Regions from separate parts of the Streptomyces sp. NBC_01166 genome, predicted to be linked through region 2. Evidence: riboswitches for the same ligand, from Rfam matches in the RefSeq annotation. Region 2 holds a riboswitch; each other region holds the start of a gene.

Evidence for each region. A riboswitch is a leader RNA that binds a small molecule or an ion and turns the genes downstream of it on or off. The one in region 2 is predicted to bind cyclic di-AMP.
Region 1: another riboswitch for cyclic di-AMP. It lies ahead of OG379_RS33875 (peptidoglycan DD-metalloendopeptidase family protein); the one in region 2 lies ahead of OG379_RS29190 (transglycosylase SLT domain-containing protein).
Region 3: another riboswitch for cyclic di-AMP. It lies ahead of OG379_RS28750 (M23 family metallopeptidase); the one in region 2 lies ahead of OG379_RS29190 (transglycosylase SLT domain-containing protein).

The regions. Positions count from the first base shown of each region.
Region 1 covers NZ_CP108613.1:7,490,827-7,498,782, forward strand. Annotated here, with positions in the region: gene dxs (1-deoxy-D-xylulose-5-phosphate synthase) at 1-156, shown strand, start outside; gene OG379_RS33855 (aspartate aminotransferase family protein) at 153-1,547, shown strand; gene OG379_RS33860 (helix-turn-helix domain-containing protein) at 1,605-2,225, shown strand; gene OG379_RS33865 (DUF6126 family protein) at 2,293-2,466, shown strand; gene OG379_RS33870 (tyrosine-protein phosphatase) at 2,476-3,300, opposite strand; cyclic di-AMP (ydaO/yuaA leader) riboswitch at 3,715-3,873, shown strand; gene OG379_RS33875 (peptidoglycan DD-metalloendopeptidase family protein) at 3,878-4,792, shown strand; gene OG379_RS33880 (SGNH/GDSL hydrolase family protein) at 4,969-5,796, shown strand; gene OG379_RS33885 (TetR/AcrR family transcriptional regulator) at 5,940-6,551, opposite strand; gene OG379_RS33890 (Glu/Leu/Phe/Val dehydrogenase dimerization domain-containing protein) at 6,606-7,805, opposite strand.
Region 2 covers NZ_CP108613.1:6,337,827-6,345,782, reverse strand. Annotated here, with positions in the region: gene OG379_RS29205 (MBL fold metallo-hydrolase) at 1-588, opposite strand, end outside; gene OG379_RS29200 (SIS domain-containing protein) at 995-1,888, shown strand; gene OG379_RS29195 (hypothetical protein) at 1,957-2,571, opposite strand; gene OG379_RS29190 (transglycosylase SLT domain-containing protein) at 2,800-3,669, opposite strand; cyclic di-AMP (ydaO/yuaA leader) riboswitch at 3,674-3,859, opposite strand; gene OG379_RS29185 (hypothetical protein) at 4,217-4,447, shown strand; gene OG379_RS29180 (helix-turn-helix transcriptional regulator) at 4,591-4,986, shown strand; gene OG379_RS29175 (flavodoxin family protein) at 5,071-5,523, opposite strand; gene OG379_RS29170 (heavy metal translocating P-type ATPase) at 5,598-7,871, opposite strand.
Region 3 covers NZ_CP108613.1:6,237,389-6,245,344, reverse strand. Annotated here, with positions in the region: gene OG379_RS28770 (DUF5998 family protein) at 1-437, opposite strand, end outside; gene OG379_RS28765 (GNAT family N-acetyltransferase) at 498-3,377, opposite strand; gene OG379_RS28760 (HPr family phosphocarrier protein) at 3,543-3,824, shown strand; gene OG379_RS28755 (GntR family transcriptional regulator) at 3,998-4,696, opposite strand; gene OG379_RS28750 (M23 family metallopeptidase) at 4,916-5,695, opposite strand; cyclic di-AMP (ydaO/yuaA leader) riboswitch at 5,708-5,876, opposite strand; gene OG379_RS28745 (M16 family metallopeptidase) at 6,068-7,450, opposite strand; gene OG379_RS28740 (pitrilysin family protein) at 7,477-7,956, opposite strand, start outside.

The DNA of each region.
Region 1 (7,956 bases), 1.2 Mb from region 2:
GGCATCCCCGAGCAGTTCCTGGCTCACGCCGGGCGTGGTGAGGTACTCGCCGAGATCGGGCTCACTCCGGTGGAGATCGCCGGACGCATCAGCGCGGTGCTGGAGCGCCGCACGACCGTGCGAGAGCGGAACATGCCGAAGGAGAACGGGGCATGAAGGACGAACAGCCGGGCTTCGATCTGACGCGGCTCCTCGCGGAACGGGGGGCCGAACGCTACGAGCTCCACACCCGGCACCTCAACCACCAGCTGCCGCGGATGCTCCACACCCTCGGTTTCGACAAGGTCTACGAGCGGGCCGAGGGTGCGCACTTCTGGGACGCGGAGGGCAACGACTACCTCGACATGCTCGCCGGCTTCGGTGTGATGGGGCTGGGCAGGCACCATCCGGTCGTACGCAAGGCGCTCCACGACGTCCTGGACGCCTCGCTGGCCGACCTCACCCGCTTCGACTGCCAGCCGCTGCCCGGACTGCTGGCCGAGAAGCTGCTGGCGCACAGCCCGCACCTCGACAGGGTGTTCTTCGGCAACAGCGGTACGGAGGCGGTCGAGACCGCGCTGAAGTTCGCCCGGTACGCCACCGGCAAGCCGCGGATCCTCTACTGCGACCACGCTTTCCACGGACTGACCACCGGCTCGCTCTCCGTCAACGGTGAGAAGGGCTTCCGCGACGGATTCGCGCCCCTGCTGCCGGACACGGCCATCGCGCTCGGCGACCTCGACGCGCTGCGGCGCGAGCTGAAGCGCGGCGACGTGGCCGGGCTGGTCGTGGAGCCGATCCAGGGCAAGGGCGTCCACGCCTCACCGCCCGGCTTCCTGCGCGAGGCACAGGATCTGCTTCACCGGCACAAGGCCGTGCTCATCGCCGACGAGGTGCAGACCGGGCTCGGCAGGACCGGTGACTTCTACGCGTACCAGCACGAGGAGGGCGTCGAACCCGACCTGCTCTGTGTCGCCAAGGCGCTCTCCGGCGGCTATGTCCCGGTCGGGGCGACGCTCGGCAAGGACTGGATCTTCAAGCGCGTCTACTCCTCGATGGACCGGGTCCTCGTCCACTCCGCCAGCTTCGGCTCCAACGCCCAGGCAATGGCGGCCGGGCTCGCCGTCCTCGCGGTGATGGAGCAGGAGGAGACCGTCGCGAACGCCCGCCGCACCGGTGATCTGCTGCGCGAGCGGCTAGCCGCTCTGGTCGGCCGTTACGAGCTGATGCACGAGGTGCGCGGCCGGGGCCTGATGATCGGCATCGAGTTCGGCCGGCCGTCCTCCCTCAAGCTCCGCAGCCGCTGGGCGATGCTGCAGGCCGCCCGCAAGGGGCTCTTCGCCCAGATGGTGGTCGTGCCGCTGCTCCAGAAGCACCGGATCCTCACCCAGGTCTCCGGTGATCACCTGGAGGTGATCAAGCTGATTCCGCCGCTGGTCATCGGGGAGCCGGAGGTCGACCGTTTCGTCACCGCCTTCACCGCCGTCATGGACGACGCACACAGCGGGGGCGGGCTGATGTGGGACTTCGGCAGGACACTGGTGAAACAGGCCGTGGTCAACCGCTGATGTTGCCTCTGAGGCAAATTATTTGCCTCAGAGGATAAATCCTGGCCCAATGGAGGCATGAATCCTCCTGACGGAGGGGTGGCCGACGAGCTCCCGGGGGTCGCGCCACGCCTACGCGACCTGCGCCGCAATCGCGGCCTCACCCTGGAGAGCGCGGCGGGACGGGCGGGGCTCTCCCCGGCCCACCTCTCCCGGCTCGAAACGGGCCGGAGGCAGCCTTCGCTGCCGATGCTGCTCGGCCTCGCCCGGGTCTACGGTACGACCGTCTCCGAGCTCCTGGGTGAGATGCCGCCCGAACGTGACGCGATCGTCCGCGGCGGCCCGCCCGCCGGCACGCCCCGCTCGAACGAGCCGGGCGGCTGGCTCTACCGGCAGGCGGGCGGGCCGGGCCGCGCCATGCAGGCGCTGCACGTCCGTGTCCCGTACGGCGTGGAGGACGACCTCGTGCGCGTCCACCCCGGCGAGGAGTGGCTCTACGTCCTCGACGGCAGGCTGCGGGTCGTGCTCGGCGAGACCGTGCACGACCTCGATCCGGGGGACAGTGCGCACTTCGACTCGCTCACCCCGCACCGGATCGCGGCTCTCGACCCCGGCGGGGCGCGACTGCTCTTCGTTCACACGCTGCTGCAGAGCCCGGCCGCCGAGTTGTGCCTGGGCAGCGGGATCCACCGGCTCTGAACCCGCACACCCGTACCGTGCGCCCCCTTCGCCACCCCGGCCCGAGCGGCCGGTAGAGAGGACTGTCATGTCCGATTCGGAGTACTACGACCCGCTCACCCCGCGCAGGCCGAAGAGCAAGGACACGCAGGAGCGGCGGATGCCCCGCGGCGTAGTGATCCGGCTCTTCGCCTATCTCGTGGCCGGACACGTCATCGCGGGCTTCCTCTTCCTTCTCTTCACCGTGGCCGGCAAGGGCTGACGCCCGGCGTCACGCGCCCTCGACGAGTCGGGCACGCAGCTTCGCGCGGGTCTCGGCGCTGATCTTCAGCCCTTCCAGGAGATACCGGTCCGTGCTGCCCCAGATCTCGTCGATGGTCTCGAACGCCGCGGCGAGGTATTCGGCACGGGCGCCGAAGAGCGGATTGAGCAGTTCCATCACCTCGTCGGACATCCCCACCGCTGAGGTGTCGCTGCGGCGCACCTTGTAGCGGCGGTGCGCGTCGTTCGACTTGAGGTAGTCGGCCTCGATGGCCTCCTTCTCGACGCCGACCGCGAGCAGGGAGATCGCGATCGAGAGGCCGGCCCGGTCCTTGCCCGCCGCGCAGTGCATCAGCGCCGGCACGCTGTCCTCGGCCAGCGCGTGCAGCACACGGCTGTGTTCGGCGGTGCGGTCCTTGATGATCGAACGGTACGAGGCGATCATCCGCCCCGTCCCCTTGCCGTCGGCCAGGATCGAGCGCAGCTGCTGGATGTTGCCGTCGCGCACCAGCCGCCAGAACTCCGCGCCGTCCGCCGGGTCGGAGAGAGGGATGCTGACATTCCGGACGCCGGGCAGCTCCACGTCAAGACCGTCGAGCTTGTGGTCCGCCGCGTTGCGGAAGTCGAAGATCGTGTGCAGCCCGAGCCCGGCGAGGAAGGCGGCGTCGGCCTCCGTGGCGTGGGCGAGGTGGCCGCTGCGGTAGAGGCGCCCGTACCGCACGGTGCTGCCGTCGACGGTCGGAAGCCCGCCGACGTCGCGGAAGTTGCGAACACCGGTCAGGTCGATGTCCGTCGGCTCGGGGCCGACCGGCGGGACCTCTGGCAGCTGCGTCACAAGGGCTCCTGGGGTGTCGGGCGTCGGCGCCGCTCGCCGACGGGGGCACGCCCGCGACGATACGACATGGCTGCATCGGACAACTGTCTCGGCTGCCGTGGTCCTGGTCTCCCTGGGCGGACGAGATCGCGTCATGTCCGTATTGGTGTATTTAGCAGAACATGCCCCGCTTGTGCGGGAGATGAGGTGAGGCAGGTGAGCGGGATCATATCCGTGACGGTGTGTGGTGAGGGTGCCGGGGGGTATTCCGGACGCCGTGCGGAAAGCCAAGATCGGTAATCCACGGAGTGTGACGGGAATTCCGCGCCGGAAATGAAGCGTGGATTCCGGTCCGGAATCCACGGCTTGTTCGCGACGTCCCCGCTCGCTTACGGTCACGGTCAATCCGGACGGAACGCCTAATCCTGCCGCCGCCCGGAATCCGCACCGACTCACGTGTGGCAGGAGCGGGGGAACCAGGTAAGCCGCCGGCCGGAGGGATCCGGTACGGCTCGGGGTCAAGACGCGCACCGCGCGGCCGGGCATCTCCAGTCCGAACCCGACAGCTCACCTCGCAGGCGCCGGAGAGGAAATCCCCATGCCCGCAAAAGGCAAGCACCGTCGTACGAAGACCGGCCCGATCTCCCGAGGCGTCCTTGCCGCAGGGACCGGCGGCGCCGTTCTTGCCCTCCCGCTGATCGGCGCCACCGGCGCACACGCCGCCGAGCAGGCCGCGCCGGCCGCCAAGTCCGCCTCCGCGCACAGCGCCCCGGCCTCGGCGAAGAGCGCCCCGAAGACCTACTCCGTGGTCTCCGGCGACTACCTGGCGAAGATCGCGGGCGACCAGAAGATCAAGGGCGGCTGGCAGAAGCTGTACCAGGACAACCGTGACGTCGTCGGCGAGAACCCCAGCCTGATCCTCCCGGGCATGAAGCTGACCCTCGGCGCCAAGGCTTCCGGCTCCGCCGAGGCCGCGCCCTCCAAGTCCGCCCCGTCGGCGGCGAAGAAGGCCGCTCCGGCCGAGAAGAAGGCCGCACCGGCCGAGGCGACGTCCGCTCCCGCGGCCAAGACCGCCGACACCGGCGCGTCGGAGGAGAGCACCGGCTCCGGCTGGGTCACCCCGGTCGAGAACGCCAACGTCACCACCCAGTACCGCGCCTCGGGCGCCAGCTGGTCCAGCGGCTACCACACCGGCTCCGACTTCCAGGCGGCCTCCGGCACCAGCGTCCGGTCCATCGGCCCGGGCACCGTGGTCTCCGCCGGCTGGAGCGGCTCGTACGGCAACGAGGTCGTCATCCAGCACAGCGACGGCATGTACTCCCAGTACGCCCACCTGTCCTCGCTCGAGGTCTCGGCCGGTCAGACCGTCACCGGCGGCCAGCAGATCGGCCTCTCGGGCACCACCGGCAACTCCACCGGCCCGCACCTCCACTTCGAGGTCCGGACCGGCCCGAGCTACGGCTCCGACGTCGACCCGATCGCCTACCTGCGTTCGCACGGCGTCTCCATCTGAGACACGCCATCCGAGGGTGTCATCCCGGGCTGAAGGGGAGGGGCGGTGCGCGCTTGCGCACCGCCCCTCCCCTTATTCCGGCTTTACCAAAAACTGACCGGGTGGTCTTTCTCACCACCCGTCAACCCCTTATTACGGTCGCGTAGGTCACAATCGAAGGTGCAAGATAAGCCCTTGTGGCAGACGATTCGAGAAACAAACAACGAGGCATCATCGGGTCGTACGCAGCGATTGGCGACAGCTTCACCGAGGGCGTCGGAGACCCCGGCCCCGGCGGGACACTCGTCGGCTGGGCCGACCGGCTCGCGGTGCTCCTCGCGGACCAGCTCCCGGTTCCCGGCGCGGTGGTCGCCCCCGCGGACGACACGCACGGCAACTTCCGGTACGCCAATCTCGCCGTACGCGGACGGCTCCTCGACCAGATAGTCGAGGAACAGGTCCCCCGCGCCAAGCAGCTGGCACCTGATCTGGTGAGCTTCTGCGCCGGCGGCAACGACATCCTCCGTCCCGGCTCCGACCCGGACGATGTGGCAGAGCGCTTCGAGCGTGCGGTCGCCGACCTGACGGAGGCGGTCGGCACGGTCATGGTCACCACCGGCTTCGACACCCGTGGCATCCCCGTGCTCAAGCATCTGCGGGGCAAGATCGCCATGTACACCGCCCATGTCCGGTCCATCGCCGACCGCTACGACTGCCCGGTGCTGGACCTGTGGTCCCTGCGGTCCGTGCAGGACAGGCGGGCGTGGGACAACGACCGGCTGCACCTCTCGGCGGAGGGACACACCCGCGTCGCGCTGCGGGCCGCCCAGGTCCTCGGCCTCCAGGTGCCGGCCGACCCCGACCAGGTGTGGCCCCCGCAGGTACAGCGCGGAGCGCTCGAGGTCCGGCGCGACGACATCCAGTGGGCGCGCGAATACCTCGTCCCGTGGATCGGCCGCCGACTGCGCGGGGAGTCCTCCGGGGATCACGTCGAGGCCAAGCGCCCCGACCTCCTGCCGCTCTGACCGCTCGGCCGCTGCCCCGTCGTCGGGGGCCGGCCACGGGGAGCGGACGCCGGGCCGGGCCCGGCGGAACGAGCCCGTCCGATGCGGATACCCGCACCGGGCGGGCAGGTATCCGCTCCGGTAGGCGCAGCAGCGCCTGCCCCTCAGGCGGTCAGGACCTCGTGGTCGATGCCGAGTTCGCGGGCGAGCGCCTCCTCGGTCCACTGCAGCATGGTGGCCCGGGAGAGCGGACCCGCGTACGAAGTCATCTGGACGGCCAGCCCGTCCAGGAGCGCTGTCAGCCGCCAGGCCACGGACATCGGGTCGTCGCAGTGGAACTCGCCCGCCGCGGCCCCCTCTTCGATCACCTCGGCCAGCTCGGCCTTCCACTGCTGGTCGAGGTCTCCGGCCACCTCGCGCAGCACCGGGTCACGGAGGGCGGAGGCCCAGCCCTCGATCCACAGCCGCCAGCCCTTGGCCTGTCCGGTCGGCGCGTACCAGCGCACGGCGGACCTGAGCCGCCGGACCGCGCTGGTGCGCCGGGTCAGCAGCTTGCGCAGATGGGCGAGATCGGCCTCCGCCGCGTACGCGAACGCGGCGGCCACCAGTTTCTCCTTCGACGAGAAGTGGTAGAGCACCAGCGCGTTGCTCACCCCGAGAACGGCGGCCACATCGGCGATCCTGACCGCGGACACGCCCCGGACCTCGATCTGCTCGACGGCAGCTCGCAGGAGCTCCTCACGTCGCTCCGCCACACTCAGCCGCACTCTCGCCACGCCGTTACCCTAACCAACGCTCCGGCGCCGGCATCCGGCCCCCGTGCCCAGGGCCTACCGGTACCAGCCGAACCGCTCCGCCATCACCGGCAGACGGTCCGCGACGAGCGCGTGCGCCGCCGCCCGCGGGGTGCAGCCGTCCGCGGCCGCCCGCTCCAGGACGCGGTCCGTCAGGACGCGCATCGAGCGGCGGGTGTGTCCGAACGCCTCCTCCGCATCGGGTCCGATGTCCCCGAACAGCGTCCACCACCACCACGCGTTCGTACCGGAGTTGACGACCACATCGGGGAGAACCGTGATTCCGCGCTCGGCCAGCAGTGTCTCCGCTTCCGGGAGCACCGGCATGTTGGCCGCCTCGACCACCCAACGGGCCGTGACCGAGGCCTGGTTCACGGCGTCCACGGCGTACGACACCGCGGCCGGGACCAGCACCTCGACGTCGGCGGCCAGCCAGGCGTCGGCCGGCAGCTCCTGGTCCCCGTCGCCCAGCGCGCGCCGGTCCACCGCCCCGTGTGCGTCCCGGGCGGCCAGCAGTGCCTCGACGTCCAGGCCGGCGGGATTGGCGATGGTGCCCTTGATGTCCGCGACCGCGACGACGGACAGTCCGGCCCGGGAGAGGAAGCGGGCCGTCGCCCCGCCCATGGTGCCGAGCCCCTGGAGGGAGACCCGGGCACCGAGGTGTGGCACACCCGCCCGGTCCAGTGCGGCGAGCGTGGATTCCGCGACCCCGCACCCACCGACCAGCTCGTCCAGCCCGATCCCGTCAACCGTGACCGCGAAGGCGTCCGCGAGCCGTCGCCGTGCGCCCACCTCGTCGTCCAGCAGGGGATAGACCGCCTGGACCGTGGAGACGAGGCCGGCCTCGGCCGCGGCCCGGTCGACGAGATCCTGGCTCAGCCCGAGATCCTCGCCGGTCGTCCAGACGTTCTCGATGTACGGACGCATCGCCCGCAGGAAGCGGACGAGCACCCCGTAGGCGGCCGGATCGCGCGGGTCGCAGTCGATGCCTCCCTTGGACCCGCCCAGCGGGATGTAGCGCGTCCGCGGGGCGCCGGCGTCGAAGTGCAGGGCCTCCTTCATGGTCATGCCCCGTGCCAGGCCGGCCACCTCCGCGAGAGTGCAGCCCTTCCTCATCCGCAGGCCCCCGCTCGACACCCCGCGCACCAGCCGGTCGACGACGAGGTATCCCTCGGTGCCGGTGACGTGGTCCGTCCAGGTCAGGGACACCAGCGGGGCGGGGGAGAGGGACTGCATCGGGCGGCTCCTGGATTCACCTGGGTCGATTTACTGAACAGCGAGTCAGTATCAAGAGGGTGGGACGCGGCTGTCAACGCGTGTGGAACACCGGATGTGACATCGTCGTACGCCCGATGCGGAATCCTGCGGGGGGTACGGACGTTGGAGT
Region 2 (7,956 bases):
GGTGGAGGAGAAGATGACGTCCCCGCTGAACACGGCGCGCTGCGCGGGCAGATACACGATCAGGTCGCCCCCGGTGTGCGCGGGCGGCAGGGACGACACCTGGACCGTGTGCTCCCCCAGGGTCAGTTCGAGCTCACCGGTGAAGTAGGTCGTCGGAGACACCTCGTCGGTGGCGGACCAGTCGAAGACGCCGAAGTGACGGCGGAGATAAGCGCCGAGGGGAGTGGAGGGATCACTTCCGGCCACCAGGGCGTGCTGCTGCTGCGGGGTGGGGTCGTAATGGATGTGCTCCCGGGCCTCGCGGGTCGCGATGATCTCCGCGTCCGGAAGCACCCCGGCGCCCCAGAAGTGGTCGCCGTTGGCGTGGGTGACGATCACACGGTCGACGCCCACCCCGTCGGGCAGCCGTTTCTGGCTCTCCACCAGGAACTGACCGGCCATCATCGTGTCGTACGGGGTGTCGATCCACAGCCCCCCGCGCGGAGACACGAGCAGGCCACAGTTGGCCAGGCCCCAGCCCCGCTGCGGCGGCAGCCAGGCGTACAGACCCCTGCCGAGGTCCACGACTTCCCCACCCGTGATCGACATGGGCTGATTATGCCGACCGCATTCCGGCCGCGCGTTCGAACTCGGCCAACGTGCGTGCCCGATGACGTGAAATCGCCCCTCACCGGAGCCACCCGCCGCCGCCCCGTGACCGTCCGGGGTTGTCGAGAAACAGCCCCACGGGGCATTTTCCACCTGATGTACGGGATGTCGGCAGCGGAGTTCGCGCCATGCGACCGATACCCACACAGCCTCGACGGAACCGGATCGAGTCGGCTACCCACCGAGCATGGCCGAAAACCGACCCCGCTCGGGTTACGGAGGCGTGAACACTTTGCTTGTTCTTGCTCGATTGACCCATGTAATATGCAGAATTGAACAAGCGGGCGTCGATTTCACACACCCCCGTCCCACCAGGTGCGAGAAGCAGTGGAAGCGGAGTGCGGACATGTCGCATGTCGAGACCGAGACAGCCGGCCAGCCCGAGTGCTGGCGCCGTGCCGCGGAGGTCGCTGCCGACCGGAAGGCGGCCCTGCCCGCCGCCGGTGAGCGCATCGCCGTCGTCGGCTGCGGAACGTCGTATTACATGGCGCAGGCGTACGCCTCGCTCCGCGAGGCTTCCGGACAGGGCGAGTCCGACGCCTACGCCGCCTCGGAGTTCCCGTTCGGGCGCACGTACGACCGGGTCGTCGCGCTGACGCGGTCGGGGACGACCACGGAGATCCTCGGCCTGCTGAACCGACTGCGGGGCGCCACCCGGACCGTCGCCGTCACCGCGGACCCGCGGACCCCGGTGATGACCGCGGCCGACGATGTGGTGGTCCTCGACTTCGCCGACGAACGGTCCGTGGTCCAGACGAGGTTCGCGACGACCGCGCTGACGCTGTTCCGCGCCCATCTCGGGCTGCACACCGAGGACGTCGTACGGGACGCGGAGACCGCGCTGGCGGAGCCGCTGCCCGAAGGGCTCCTGGAATGCGACCAGTTCAGCTTCCTGGGGCAGGGGTGGACAGTGGGGATCGCCAACGAGGCGGCGCTCAAGATGAAGGAGGCGTCCCTGTCCTGGACGGAGTCGTATCCGGCGATGGAGTACCGCCACGGCCCCATCAGCATCGCCACGGCCGGGACGGCGACCTGGATGTTCGGCGCCGCTCCGGAGGGGCTGCGGGAGCAGGTGCTGGCGACCGGGGCCCGCTGGGTGGAGAGCGGACTGGACCCGCTGGCCGACCTGGTCCGGGTCCAGCGGCTGGCGATCGCCCGAGCGGCGGCCCGTGGCCTCGACCCCGACCTGCCGCGCCATCTGACCCGGTCGGTGGTGCTCGGCACGGCTCCGGGAGCCTGACGGCTCCACGGCGTGCCTGAGCACCGGGCCGGCCGTCCGGCCCGGTGCTCAGGCATGCCCCGAAGAGGTCAGGCCTCTTCGAAGTAAGCGTCCAGCGCCTCGTCGAGCTCCGCCGTCCACCCCTTGAGGTCGCCCCGGGATCCGGCCTCGACCTCGGCGTTGAACCACCGGCGGCTCGACAGGTGGACCGTCACGGTGAACCGGCGCCCGAAGCGGCCGGTCTTGACCTCGACCGCACCGATCTCGGCCCAGTCGAACTCCGCCTCCTGGTCGTCGAGGCGGAAGCGAACGCCGTCCGCGTCCACCCTGATGGATCCGCGCCGGTCGCTGACCTCGAAGACGGGGCCGTCCTCATCGACGGCGCTCCTGCCGGCGGGCACGGGCTCGGCCTCCGGGGCCGTCCCGCCGGCCGGGGCCTCGTCGTCACCCCCGGCCGTGTCGTCGGAGGCCTTGTCGTCCACGGCGGCGTCCTCGGGGGCGGCCGCGGACTCGTCCGGGGCCCCGTCGGCGAGCGCGTCCGCAGTCCCGGTCTCCCGGGTCTCCTGGGCCTCCTCGGGCTCCTGGGGCGCCGCCTTCTCCGCCTCCGTCCGCGCGGGGACAGGGGCCGTCAGGCCAGGGATGTACGCCGGGTCTGTCCCTGCGGCGAACTCGGGCTTGGTGTTCGAATCTATGCGCTGCTCCACGGCGGGCAGTATGGACGACGAACCTGTACGAAACCAGTCACCCGCACCCCGCCCGGCCTGTCGGCGACACCTCGGCCGTCGTGATGCCGACGGCGCGGGGGCCTCCGGAGCCGATCGGCCCGCCGAAAACGGACGACGGGTGGTGCGGGTTCCGCCGAACCCGCACCACCCGTCACTACTGTCCCTCTGTCACACGCCCGTGCGGCAGCGGTCCCGCCTGGGCGAGGCTCAGTAGGCCCCGAAGACGTTGTCGATGGAGCCGTACCTGTCCGCGGCGTAGTTGCACGCGGCCGTGATGTTGGCGACCGGGTCGTAGCTGTCCATCGACGTACCGGGCACGTGGTAGGCCTGGAAGGTCGGGTCGATGACCTGGAGCAGACCCTTGGACGGCACGCCGTTGATCGCGTTGATGTCCCAGTTGTTGATGGCCTGGGGGTTGCCCGCGGACTCGCGGATGATGTTCCGGTGGATGCCCTCGTAGCTGCCGGGGATGCCGTGCTCGGCCATGACGGCGAGCGACTCCTTGATCCAGCCGTCGAGGTCGTTCGTGTACGAGACCGGCTCGGCGGCCGGAGCGGCCTCGGCGGCGGCAGGTGCGCCTTCCGCGGCGGTGGGGGTGCTCGTGCGCTCCGACCGGTCGGCGCGGTCGGCGCCCTCAGAGGCACGGTCGGACGAGGCGGAGGCCTTGGATTCGGCCTTCCCACCCTTGTCCGCCGACTTGTTCTCGGCCTTGCCGCCGATGGTCAGCTTCAGACCGGGGTGAATCAGGTCGGGGTTTCCGCCGACAGCCTTCTCGTTGTTCTCGTACAGGGCCTTCCAGCCACCGTTCACGGAATGCTCGCGTGCGATCTTCGCAAGGGTGTCACCCAAGATCACGGAATAGGTGGTGGACTTGGACTTCTGCGCGGCAATTCCCTTGCCGGACGCGGCAGTCGACGTCGCAGCCTTTTCCACGGCGGCCGGCTGGGCCGGGGCCGCGAAGGCTCCGGTCGCACCGATCACAGGGAGGGCCAGGACGGCTCCGCCCGTGCTCACGGCGATGATGCCGCGGGTGAGCGAACTGGTCCTGGAACGACGGTGCTTACCGTTTTCGGGCATGCTGAATTCCTCTCCGTCGCCTGCGAAGTGAGCTGTCGGGTTCGGGCTGGAGATGCCCGGCCGCATGCGAATGCGACTTCACCCCGAGCCGCTCCGGAAACCGGATCGGCGCTTACTTGGGTCCCCCGCTCCTGCCGTACGAGAAGTGGTCGGGTAACCGGACGGCGGCAGGATTCGGCGTTCCGCCCGGAGTGATGGTGACCGTAGGCGAGAAATAGGGAAAGGAACAAGCCTGGCGCGATGATCACAATTCATTCGCAAGATCAATTCTCGGGAATTCATGTAATCCACCCCACATCGCGTCGCCCATTTCTCTTGGCGCAGAAGGGAACCGACTACCGCACCCCTGCGTCCGGGACCCATGAAGTGACCCTGGTCACGGAGTCCGATTCGGGCGTTTTGCGCCCGCGCGAAGGCCCCAGGTCACACGAAATGGCCTTTTATGGATTACAGGATTAATTCCAAAAAACTACCTCAAATCGGGCATACGACTCACAGCTGAGGCTCAGGCGCATACCGAGGGCGCCCGCGTGGAACCGATCCGCCTATGACTGAAAGCCCTCTCGCCTCGGCGCCCCGGATCACCGTCCTGCCCGTCCAGCCCGGCCATCCCCCCTTCCGGATCGTGGAGATCGACGGAGAGGTGATCGGGAGTGCGACGGCGATGACGGATGTGCTGATCGCCGCCGCGGCGGCCGGCATTCCGGTCCACGACCTCGACGACCCGGCCGTCATCCGCTGGGTGGGCGGCGGCAAGCTCACCTGGAGGCCGCACTGAGACGGGGCGGGCGGGGGGCGTCGACTCAGGCGCCCGGCGGAAGCCCGCAGGTCGCGCAACGGACCTGAGAAGGATTCGCAGATGCGAGGCTGACTTCATGAGTACCTTGCAAATGCAAGCCGTTGAGCCATATCGTGCAGCACATGCAGACCTATACCATTGGGCAGGCGGCACGTCTTCTCGGCGTGAGCCCGGACACCGCCCGCCGCTGGGCGGACGCGGGCCGGGTAGCGACCCATCGCGACGAGGGCGGGCGCCGCCTCATCGACGGCCGTGATCTGGCCGCGTTCTCGATCGAGGTCGGTCAGGCCTCCCCCGGCGAGGAAGAGGTCCCCTACACCTCGGCCCGCAACGCCTTCCCCGGCATCGTCACCGCGGTGAAGCTGGGCGACGTAGCGGCACAGGTCGAGATCCAGGCCGGCCCGCACCGCCTCGTCTCGCTGCTCACCCGGGAAGCCGTGGAGGAACTGGGACTCGAGGTCGGCATGCAGGCCACGGCCCGCGTGAAGTCGACCAGCGTGCACATCGACCGCACCTGACGCGGCATCTGCCGTCCGGGTACGGCGGCATGCCCAGGAGGTGCCGGCCCGGGTGGTGCGAGGGTGACCGTAGCCGGGAGTCTGTCAGCCCATCAGTCCGGCGGCGAGTGTCGCCCCCAGTTCCCAGCACGCTTCCGTGTCGGCCTTGCCCGGCTCACCGGTGACAGTCACGGCGTCGGCCGTACGCCGCCATCCGAGGCCCGTGGTGATCGTCTCGATGCCCCGTACGGCGCCGGTGACGTCGTTGCCGCCGTGCACGTAGTAGCCGAAGGGCCGGCCCTTCGTCCCGTCCAGGCACGGGTAGTAGACCTGGTCGAAGAAGTGTTTCAAGGCGCCGGACATGTACCCGAGGTTCGCCGGGGTGCCGAGGAGGTAGCCGTCGGCCGCGAGCACGTCGGAGGCCGTGGCGGAGAGCGCCGCCCGTCGCACGACCCGGACGCCTTCGATGTCCTCCGTCGTCGCGCCGGAGAGCACCGCCTCGAACAGCGCCTGGCAGTTGGGCGAGGGGGTGTGATGCACGATCAGCAGAGTGGCCACGCCTTGAACCTACCCGCTCACCGATTCCCGCGCCCCCGTCGAGGGACGCGGGTCCGCGGGGCGCGGACGTCCTCTCAGCCGGCGGCGCGGAAGCCGCGCAGCCGGAGGCTGTTGCCGACGACGAAGACCGACGAGAACGCCATGGCCGCACCGGCGATCATGGGGTTGAGCAGGCCGGCGGCGGCGAGCGGGAGGGCCGCCACGTTGTAGGCGAAGGCCCAGAACAGGTTCGAGCGGATCGTGCCCAGCGTCCTGCGGGAGAGCCGGATCGCGTCGGCGGCCACCCGCAGGTCCCCGCGTACGAGAGTCAGGTCGCCGGCCTCGATGGCGGCGTCCGTGCCCGTCCCCATGGACAGGCCCAGGTCCGCCTGGGCGAGCGCGGCCGCGTCGTTGACCCCGTCGCCGACCATGGCGACGCTGCGTCCCTCCGCCTGGAGCCTCTTGACGACCTCGACCTTGTCCTGCGGCATCACCTCGGCGATGACCTCGTCGATGCCGACCTCGGCCGCGACGGCTGTGGCGACCGCCTTGTTGTCACCGGTCAGCAGGACGGGGGTCAGCCCGAGGCCGCGCAGCCGCCGGACCGCTTCGGCGCTGGTCTCCTTGACGGCGTCGGCGACTTCCAGGACCGCACGCGCCTCGCCGTCCCAGGCCACCGCGATCACGGTCCGCCCGTCCTGCTCGGCCAGGTCCTTGGCCTTCCTGAGCTCCTCGGGAAGTTCGATCGACCAGTCGGCCAGCAGCTTCTCCCGGCCGACGAGGACCGCACGGCCCTCGACGACGCCCTGCACACCGAGGCCGGGGACGTTGGTGAAGCCCTCGGGCGTGGGCAGCGCGCCCACGGTCCCGGCGGCGCCCTCGGCGACGGCCCGGGCGATCGGGTGTTCGGAGGAGTGCTCCAGTGCGCCCCCGAGGCGCAGCACTTCGGCCTCGTCCGTGGAGGCGGCCGCGTGGACCTTCAGCAGCGTCATGCGGCCCGTGGTGACGGTGCCCGTCTTGTCGAGGAGGATCGTGTCGGCCCTGCGGGTGTTCTCCAGGACCTCCGGTCCCTTGATCAGGATGCCGAGCTGGGCCCCGCGGCCGGTGCCGACGAGCAGGGCGGTGGGTGTGGCCAGGCCCAGTGCGCAGGGGCAGGCGATGATCAGTACGGATACGGCCGCCGTGAAGGCCGCGGTGAGTGCCGCACCCGAGCCGAGCCAGAAACCGAGCGTGGCGAGCGCCAGCCCGATGACGACCGGCACGAAGACCGCGGAGATCCTGTCGGCAAGGCGCTGCGCGGAGGCCTTGCCGCTCTGGGCCTCTTCCACGAGCGTGGCCATCCGGGCCAGCTGGGTGTCGGCGCCGACCCTGGTGGCCTCGACGACCAGGCGGCCGCCGGCGTTGAGGGTCGCCCCGGTGACGGAGTCACCTGTGGAGACCTCGACGGGCACCGACTCGCCGGTCAGCATCGAGACGTCGACCGCCGAGGAGCCCTCGACGACGGTCCCGTCCGTGGCGATCTTCTCGCCGGGGCGGACCAGGAAGCGGTCCCCCACGTGCAGACCGGCCGTGGGCAGGGTGATCTCACGGCCCTCGCGCAGCACGGTGACTTCCTTTGCGCCCAGCTCCATGAGCGCCTTGAGGGCGGCGCCCGCCTTGCGCTTCGAGCGGGCCTCGAAATACCGGCCGGCCAGGATGAAGGCCGTCACTCCGGCGGCGGCCTCCAGGTAGATGTTCCCCGCTCCGTCGCCGCGGCTGATCGTGAATTCGAATGGATGCGTCATGCCCGGCATCCCGGCGGTTCCGAAGAAGAGCGCCCACAGCGACCAGAGGAACGCCGCCGATGTGCCGACCGAGATCAGGGTGTCCATGGTGGCCGCACCGTGACGGGCGTTGGTCCAGGCCGCACGGTGGAAGGGCCAGGCCGCGTAGGTGACGACCGGGGCGGCCAGCGTGAGGGAGAGCCACTGCCAGTACTCGAACTGGAGGGCCGGGATCATCGCCATCGCGACGACCGGCGCGGCGAGCAGCACCGCGGTGACGAGCCGCTGGCGCAAGGACCGCAGCTCGCCGTCGGCGCGCTCGTCCTCGCCCCGGCCGGCGGCGGGCTCGCCGGAGCCGCCGGGCTCGGGGAGGGGTGGGGCCGGGCGCCGGGCTGTGTAGCCGGTGGCCTCGACCGTGGCGATCAGGTCGTCGACCGAGACGTCCCCGGCGAAGTCGACTCTGGCCTTCTCCGTGGCGTAGTTGACCGTGGCCTCGACCCCCTCCATGCGGTTGAGCTTCTTCTCGATCCGCGCCGCGCACGAGGCGCAGGTCATGCCGCCGATGGCGAGCTCGACCCGGTCGGCGCCGGTAGTGGCTGAAGTCATTTACTGCTCCTCGTCCGAACGGAACCCAGTATACCCCTCACGGGTATCTTTCCCGTCGGTCAGGTATACCCCCCACCCGTATGCA
Region 3 (7,956 bases), 100 kb from region 2:
TTGGGGTCGCCGCAGGCCGCGGGCTCCAGGTCGATGCGGGAGACGGCGCCCCAGCCGATGGTCAGGACGACCTCGCGGGGCAGCGTGCCGGGCACGTACTTCTCGGGGTCGGCGACGACGCGGCTGACCACGACGGACGAGATCCGGTCGAGCTTGACCGACTCGGTGGACGTCGTGGCGTACGGCGTCGGGGAACTGGTGTCGGCGGCCTGCTCGTCGGTGTGGCTCACGATGAAGCGCGTGTCCGTCAGCACGAGGACCGTGACATGGCGTCGGACCTCGTTGGAGTCGAAGGTGGTCTCCTGGTGCACCAGGTACGAAGCGACCGGCTCCCCGCCGACGGCGGCCTCAACCGCCTCGGCCACGAGGGCCGGGTAGTAGCCGCTGCGCTCGATCGCCGCGCGCAGCCCCTGGGTCGTCGTACCGGTCTTTGCCATGGGAACCATCCTACGGGGGGCCGGTGACTGCCGGGGACGCTGTGCGGGGTCCGTGGGCGTTCAGTAGCTGGGGAGCCGACGGGGGCCGAGGTCGCTGCGGGCGGGGGGCGGGGCGAGCCGGACGCTCGCTCCGAGCACCGTCAGGCCGTGCGTGGCGACGACGACGGGTTCCAGGGCGACCGAGACCACCTCGGGGTGGTCGTCGACCAGCCGGGACACCCGCAGCAGGAGCTCTTCGAGCGCCGCGGTGTCCGCCGGAGCGGCACCACGCCAGCCGAACAGGACCGGAGCCGCCTTGATGGAGCGGATCAGCTCCGCCGCGTCGCGGTCGGTGGCGGGGACGAGACGGTGAGCCGTGTCGCCCAGGAGCTCGGAGGGTGCGCCGGCCAGGCCGAAGGAGAGGACGGCACCGGCGGCAGCGTCGATGGCCGCCCTGACGACGGTGTCGACACCCCTGGGCGCCATGGCCTGGACGACGGGCCTGAGTTCGGCGGGCGTGCCCAGCAGATCGGTCAGTTCGTCGTACGCCCGGCGCAGCGCGTCCTCGCCGGCGAGATCGAGCCGGACACCACCGAGGTCGGCGCGGTGCCGGAGATGGGGGGCGGTGGTCTTGAGGGCCACCGGGTAGCCGATCTTCTCGGCGGCGGCGACGGCTGCCTCCCGATCGGGGGCGGGGAGCGCCGGCCGTACCGTGACGCCGTAGCGCGCGAGCAGCTCACGGGCCTCGTCATGGGTCAGCGGACGGCCGCGCGGGTCGGGGCTCGGACCGAGCAGCGTCTCGATCAGCGCGGCGGTCCCGTGCTCGTCGATGGTGTCGTCCAGGAATTCGGGCACCCTGCCGGGGGCGGCCGCCTGGCGCCGCCACTGCGCGTACCTCACCGCCTCGGCGAGCGCGCGTACGGCTCGCTCGGCGGCGGGGTAGGCGGGGATGCGCCCGGCGGAGGAGCCGCCCGCACTCGTGTCGGTCGCGGTCGGCGCTGCTGCGCCCGCCTCCGCCCGGGGGGCGGGGGCGGGCGGGCTCGGGGCTGCCGCGGGGCCGGCCGGCCGCCGGGTCCCGCGCGGGGCGGCCGTGCTCGCGGCGGCGGCGAGGGCCTGCGCCAGTCCGCCCATCTCCACGTGCACCACGGCCACGGGCTTGGCGGGGCCGTCGGCCGCCGCCTCGCGCAGGGCGGCGGCCAGGACCTCGCCGTCACCGGTCTCCGCCTCGCCGTTCTCCCCCACCCAGGGGATCGCGGTCACGATCACGGCGTCGCACGTCCGGTCGGCGAGGGCCTCGGCCAGCGCGTCACGGAAGTCCTGCGGGCTCGCCACCGTGGTGAGGTCGCGGGGCGGGCGTGGGCGGAGCCCTTCCGCCATGCAGGCGTCGTAGGTGAGGAGGCCGAGCGACTCCGAGTTGCCCAGGATCGCCACGCGGGGGCCGTCCGGCAGGGGCTGGCCGGCGAGGAGGATGCCGACGTCGACCATCTCCGTCACGGTGTCGACGCGGATCACGCCCGCCTGACGCATCAGCGCGGAGACCGTCGCGTCGGGGATACGGCTGACGGGCACCGCGTGGCCCGGCGGATTGGACCCGCTGTGCCGGGCGCCCTTCACCACGACCACCGGCTTCACGGCGGCCGTCCGGCGGGCGAGCCGGGTGAACTTGCGCGGGTTGCCCAGTGATTCGAGGTACAGCAGGGCGACATCGGTGTCCTGGTCCTCGTACCAGTACTGGAGGAAGTCGTTGCCGGAGACATCGGCGCGGTTGCCCGCGGAGATGAAGGCCGACAGCCCGGCGCCCCTGCGGTGCAGACCGGACAGGACGGCGATGCCGATGGCGCCCGACTGGGTGAAGAGCCCGATGCGCCCGGCCTTGGGCGACTCGGGGGCGAGGGAGGCGTTGAGGCGGACCGTGCCGGACGTGTTGATGATGCCGAACGCGTTCGGGCCGATGATCCGCATGCCGTAGGAGCGTGCCTGCCGGACCAGTTCCCGCTGCCGTTCCCGGCCTTCGGTGCCTCGCTCGGCGTAACCGGCGGAGAGGACCACGAGTCCCTGGACGCCGTTCTCGCCGCAGTCGGCCACGACCTCGGGCACCCGGTCGGCCGGAACGGCGACGACCGCGAGATCGACCCGCTCGCCGATCTCGCCCACCGAGCGGTGCGCGGGCACCCCGTCGACCGTTCCCGTACCGGCGGCGAAGGAGGTGTTCACGGCGTACGTGCGCCCGGTGAAGCCCGAGCCCAGGAGGTTGCGCAGGACGGTCCGGCCCACACCGCCGGGCGCGCGGCCGACGCCGATGACCGCGACGGAACCGGGGGCCAGCAGGCGCTGCACGGAGCGCGCCTCGGCCCGCTGCTCACGGGCGCGCTGGACGGCGAGGGACTCGGCCGTGGGTTCCAGATCGAGGGTGAGGTGGACGGAACCGTCCTCGAAGCTGCGCTGCTGGGTGAAGCCGGCGTCCCGGAACACCTTGATCATCTTGTTGTTGGCGGGCAGCACCTCTGCGGCGAAACGGCGGATCCCCCGCTCCCTGGCCACCGCCGCGATGTGTTCGAGGAGGGCGGACGCCACGCCGCGGCCCTGGTGGGCGTCCTGCACGAGGAAGGCGACCTCCGCCTCGTCGGCGGGGGCCGAGGCGGGCCTGCCCTGCTCGTTGATCCGGTCGAAGCGGACGGTGGCGATGAACTCGCCGCCGATCGTGACGGCCAGTCCCACCCGGTCGACGTAGTCGTGATGGGTGAAGCGGTGCACGTCTCGGGCGGAGAGACGCGGATACGGGGCGAAGAAGCGGTAGTACTTCGATTCGTCGGACACCTGCTCGTAGAAGCTGACCAGCCGCTCGGCGTCGTCCGTGGTGATGGGCCTGATCCGCGCGGTGCCACCGTCGCGGAGCACCACGTCCGCCTCCCAGTGGTCGGGGTACGCGTGATGCGGACTCTGCTCCGGAGTGGGCTCCATGGGCAAAGCCTACGGCTCGTGGCACCGGTAGCGGCGGGATCCGGGCAAGGGCACGCTGGGGGTGCCGGCGGACGGCGGACAGGCCGGTGACGGTGCCGGGCACGGCAGCGCGCACTGCATGAGAGACTGGTCTAGACAACCCATTGTTACGTGAAGGGCAGAACCATGGCTGAGCGCCGCGTCAACGTCGGTTGGGCCGAGGGCCTGCACGCCCGCCCCGCTTCCATCTTCGTCCGTGCCGCCACGGCCTCCGGCGTCCCCGTGACGATCTCCAAGGCCGACGGCAACCCGGTGAACGCCGCCTCCATGCTCGCGGTGCTCGGCCTGGGCGCCCAGGGCGGCGAGGAGATCGTGCTCGCATCCGAGGCGGACAACGCCGAGGCCGCCCTGGACCGTCTGGCCAAGCTGGTCGCCGAGGGGCTCGAGGAGCTCCCGGAGACCGTCTGATTCCGGTCACTTCGAACCGGAATTTTTTCTGCGGAAAAGCCGCGGCACCCCCGACCGGGAGCCGCGGCTTTCCTGTTTCCCGAAGCGGAGCGGGCAGAGCTCCGGAAAGCATGGATCAGGGCAGCAAAAAGAAAGCCCTCCGATAATTACTCTCTTTGTATACGGCGCAATTGTTAATGACGGACTCCCGCGATGTTTACGGGGTGTTGCGAAGTCCTCACCCGGGCCTGGCCGGGCGCGTGCCCAGGCGCGCGCCGCAGCCGGTGGGCCGCTGTCGCCCGCTCGGCGTGCTGGACGGCGAGCGCCCTGGCCCGCTCGGTGTCACGGCGGGCAACGGCGTCGACCAGAGCGCCGTGCTCGGCCCAGGAGTCCGCGGGGCGGACCGGCTGCTCGACCGCGTACATCCAGGCGATCTTGTGCCGGAGCTGGGTGAGCAGCGCGATCAGCGCGGGGCTCCCCGAGGCCTGCGCCAGCGTCTCGTGGAACCAGCCCCCGAGGGAGCGCAGGTCCTCCCCCTCGCCCCGGCGCACCCGCTCCTGGCCCAGTCTGACCAGACCGCGGAGCACCTTGAGATGCGCCTCGGTGCGGCGCTGCGCCGCACGTGCGGCCCCGAGGGGCTCCAGGAGCATACGTATCTCCAGGAGATCGGCCGCCTCCTGCTCGGTGGGCTCGGCGACACAGGCACCCGCATGCCGGCGGGTGACGACGAACCCTTCGGACTCCAGGGTGCGCAGCGCCTCGCGTACGGGGACGCGGGAGACGCCGTAGCGACGCGCGAGCACCTCTTCGGTGAGGCGGCTGCCGCGTTCGAAGACACCGGAGACGATGTCGTCACGGATTGCCGTGCATACCGAATGCGCGGGAATGCGCATGTCCGAACCTCCGCCTTAATCCCCGCGAAACGCGGCCGATCGACGCCTGTTCTGTGACTCTATTGCAACCGGCCGGAATTTCCGATGGCGGGGTGGAATCCATGGATATCTTTTGGCCAGGGAGCACTTCCGCGGGGCTTCGGCACGCGTCGCCCCGGGACACGGCGAAGGCCCCGGCGGTGCCGGGGCCTTCGTCGGAGATCGCGGTGCGGCGCGGGGTCAGACCTGGACGCCGTGGGCGCGGAGGTAGGCGACGGGGTCCATGTCCGAGCCGTACTCGGGGGTGGTCCGGGCCTCGAAGTGAAGGTGCGGCCCGGTGGAGTTGCCGGTCGAGCCGGAGAGACCGATCTGCTCGCCGGAGCCGACGCTCTGGCCGACGGAGACGCCGATCGAGGAGAGGTGGCCGTACTGGGTGTACGTGCCGTCCTTCATCCTGAGCACGATGTTGTTGCCGTAGGCGCCGCCCCAGCCGGCCTCGACGACCGTACCGGCGCCGACCGCGACGACGGAGGTGCCGGACGCGGCCTGGAAGTCCACGCCGGAGTGGGAGCCGGAGGACCAGAGCGCGCCACCGGACTTGTAACCGGTGGTGACGTGGGAACCGGCGACGGGGAGGTGGAAGGCGTTGAGCCGGGCGCGCTCGGCGGCGCGGGCGGCGCGCGCCTTCTCCTCACGGGCCTCCTTGGCGCGGGCTTCCGCCTTGCGCTTGGCCTCGGCCTTCGCCTTCGCTTCGGCCGCGGCCTTCGCGGCGACGTCGGCCTGGTGCTTCTGGGCCTTCGCCTGAGCCTCGATCTGGGCGGCGAGGGTGGTGTCGAGGGCGACCGTCTGGGTCAGGCCGGTGCCGCCCGCGGCGACCTCGGAGTCCGCGGCGAGGGCCGGGGAGGCCGTGGCACCGAGTACGCCGGTGGTGGCCAGGGCGGCGACGCCGGCGACCTTGGCGCTCTTGCGCGTCAGGCGGCTCGGGGCACGGTGCTTCCCGGTGGCACGGATGAACGCCATGGAGGGGCTGGTCCTTTCCTTCCTTCTCGCCTACCGGGTTAGCTGACGGGTTCGGAGCAGGAAGGTCTCCTACGGCCCCCTGCGCCTCCGACGAGGTACAGGGATCCGATTCACCCCAGGGACTACATGGGTCCCCGGCTCCCCAGGCTCGCGCCTGACGGGGACTCGGCGATGGCTGTCCGGCGCCGCGGGCGCGGCAGTCGTCCGGCGGACAGCCGCGCCGACGCTAGATCGGGGGACTTTCCCCCGCCAAACGGAAAGGGCCTTTTGTCGCACATCCCACAGGATGTATCGCAATCTTCTCCGCAATACGGACACATGACAGAACCCCGGCGGGAGTGCAGCCGCCGGGGTCCGTCATGTCCGGTTCTGTCAGCCGCTGACGACCGACACCTCACCGATACCGAGCGCCTCCACGGGCTCCTTGATCTGAGCGGCGTCCCCGACCAGGACGGTGACCAACCGGTCGACCGGGAACGCGTTGACCACGGCGGCGGTCGCCTCGACCGTGCCGGTGTCGGCCAGGCGTGCGTACAGCTTCGCCTGGTAGTCGTCCGGGAGGTGCTGCTCCACCTGGTCGGCCAGGGTGCCCGCGACGGACGCCGCCGTCTCGTACTTGAGCGGGGCGACGCCCACGAGGTTCTGCACGGCGGTCTCCCGCTCGGCGTCGGTGAGCCCCTCGGCCGCGAGGGTGCGCAGGACCTTCCAGAGGTCGTCCAGCGCGGGCCCGGTGGACTCGGTGTCGACGGAGCCGCTGATGGCGAGCATCGCGGCACCCGCCGCCCCGGACGAGGAGTCGGGCGCCGTCGAGCGCAGCACCTGTCCGAAGGCCCGGACGCCGTAGGTGTAGCCCTTCTCCTCACGCAGCACACGGTCCAGCCGGGAGGTCAGGGTGCCTCCCAGGCAGTACGTGCCGAGGACCTGGGCGGGCCACACGCTGTCGTGCCGGTCCGCGCCGATCCGGCCGATCAGCAGCTGCGTCTGCACGGCTCCCGGGCGGTCCACGATGACCACACGGCCGGTGTCGTCCGCGGTGATCGGGGGCACGGGCCGGGCCTGGCCCGCATTGCCCGACCAGTCGCCGACGGTGTCGGAGAGCAGCGCGTCCAGGTCCACGTCGGTGAGGTCGCCGACGACGACCGCCGTCGCCGTGGACGGGCGGACATGGGCGTCGTAGAAGGCGCGTACGGCGGCGGCGTCGATCCGCCGGACCGTCTCCTCGGTGCCCTGGCGCGGGCGCGACATCCGTGCGGTGGCGGGGAAGAGCTCCTTGGAGAGCTGCTTGGCCGCGCGCCGGGCCGGGTTGGCCTGCTCGTGCGGGATCTCGTCGAGGCGGTTGCCCACCAGGCGCTCGATCTCGCTCTCCGCGAAGGCCGGGGCCCGCAGGGCCTCCGCGACCAGGCCGAGGGCCTTGGTCAGCCGGGAGACCGGTACCTCCAGGGAGACGCGGACACCCGGGTGGTCCGCGTGGGCGTCCAGCGTGGCGCCGCACCGCTCCAGCTCGGCGGCGAACTCCTCCGCGGAGTGCTTGTCCGTGCCCTCGGACAGCGCGCGCGCCATGATCGTGGCCACACCGTCCAGGCCCTCGGGCTCCGCGTCCAGCGGGGCGTCGAGGAAGATCTCCACGGCGACGACCTGCTGGCCGGGCCGGTGGCAGCGCAGCACGGTCAGCCCGTTGGGCAGGGCGCCGCGCTCGGGCGCGGGGAAGGCCCAGGGCCTGGCCTCGCCGGCGGTCGGCTGCGGGTGGTACTCCATCGCTACTCCAGTCACGGCGGCGTCGGTCACTTGTCGGCCCCTTCGGGCGCGTCGGTGCCCTCGGTCTCGTCGGCCGGTTCGACCGGCTCATAGACCAGGACCGCACGGTTGTCGGGGCGCAGGTGCGCCCGGGCGGCTGCCTTGACCTCGTCGGCCGTCACGTCGAGCACACGGCCCACCGCGGTCAGGGCGAGCTGCGGGTCGCCGAACAGGACCGCGTACCGGCACAGTTCGTCCGCGCGGCCGGCGACCGTGCCGAGACGGTCGAGCCACTCGCGCTCCAACTGCGCCTGGGCGCGCTCCATCTCCTCCGGCGTGGGGCCCTCCTCGGCGAAGCGGGCCAGCTCCTCGTCGACGGCCGCCTCGATCTGCGGCACCTCGACGCCACCGGACGTCTTGACGTCCAGCCAGCCGAGCGACGGCGCGCCGGCCAGCCTGAGCAGCCCGAATCCCGCGGCCACCGCCGTACGGTCGCGGCGCACCAGCCGGTTGTGCAGACGGGACGA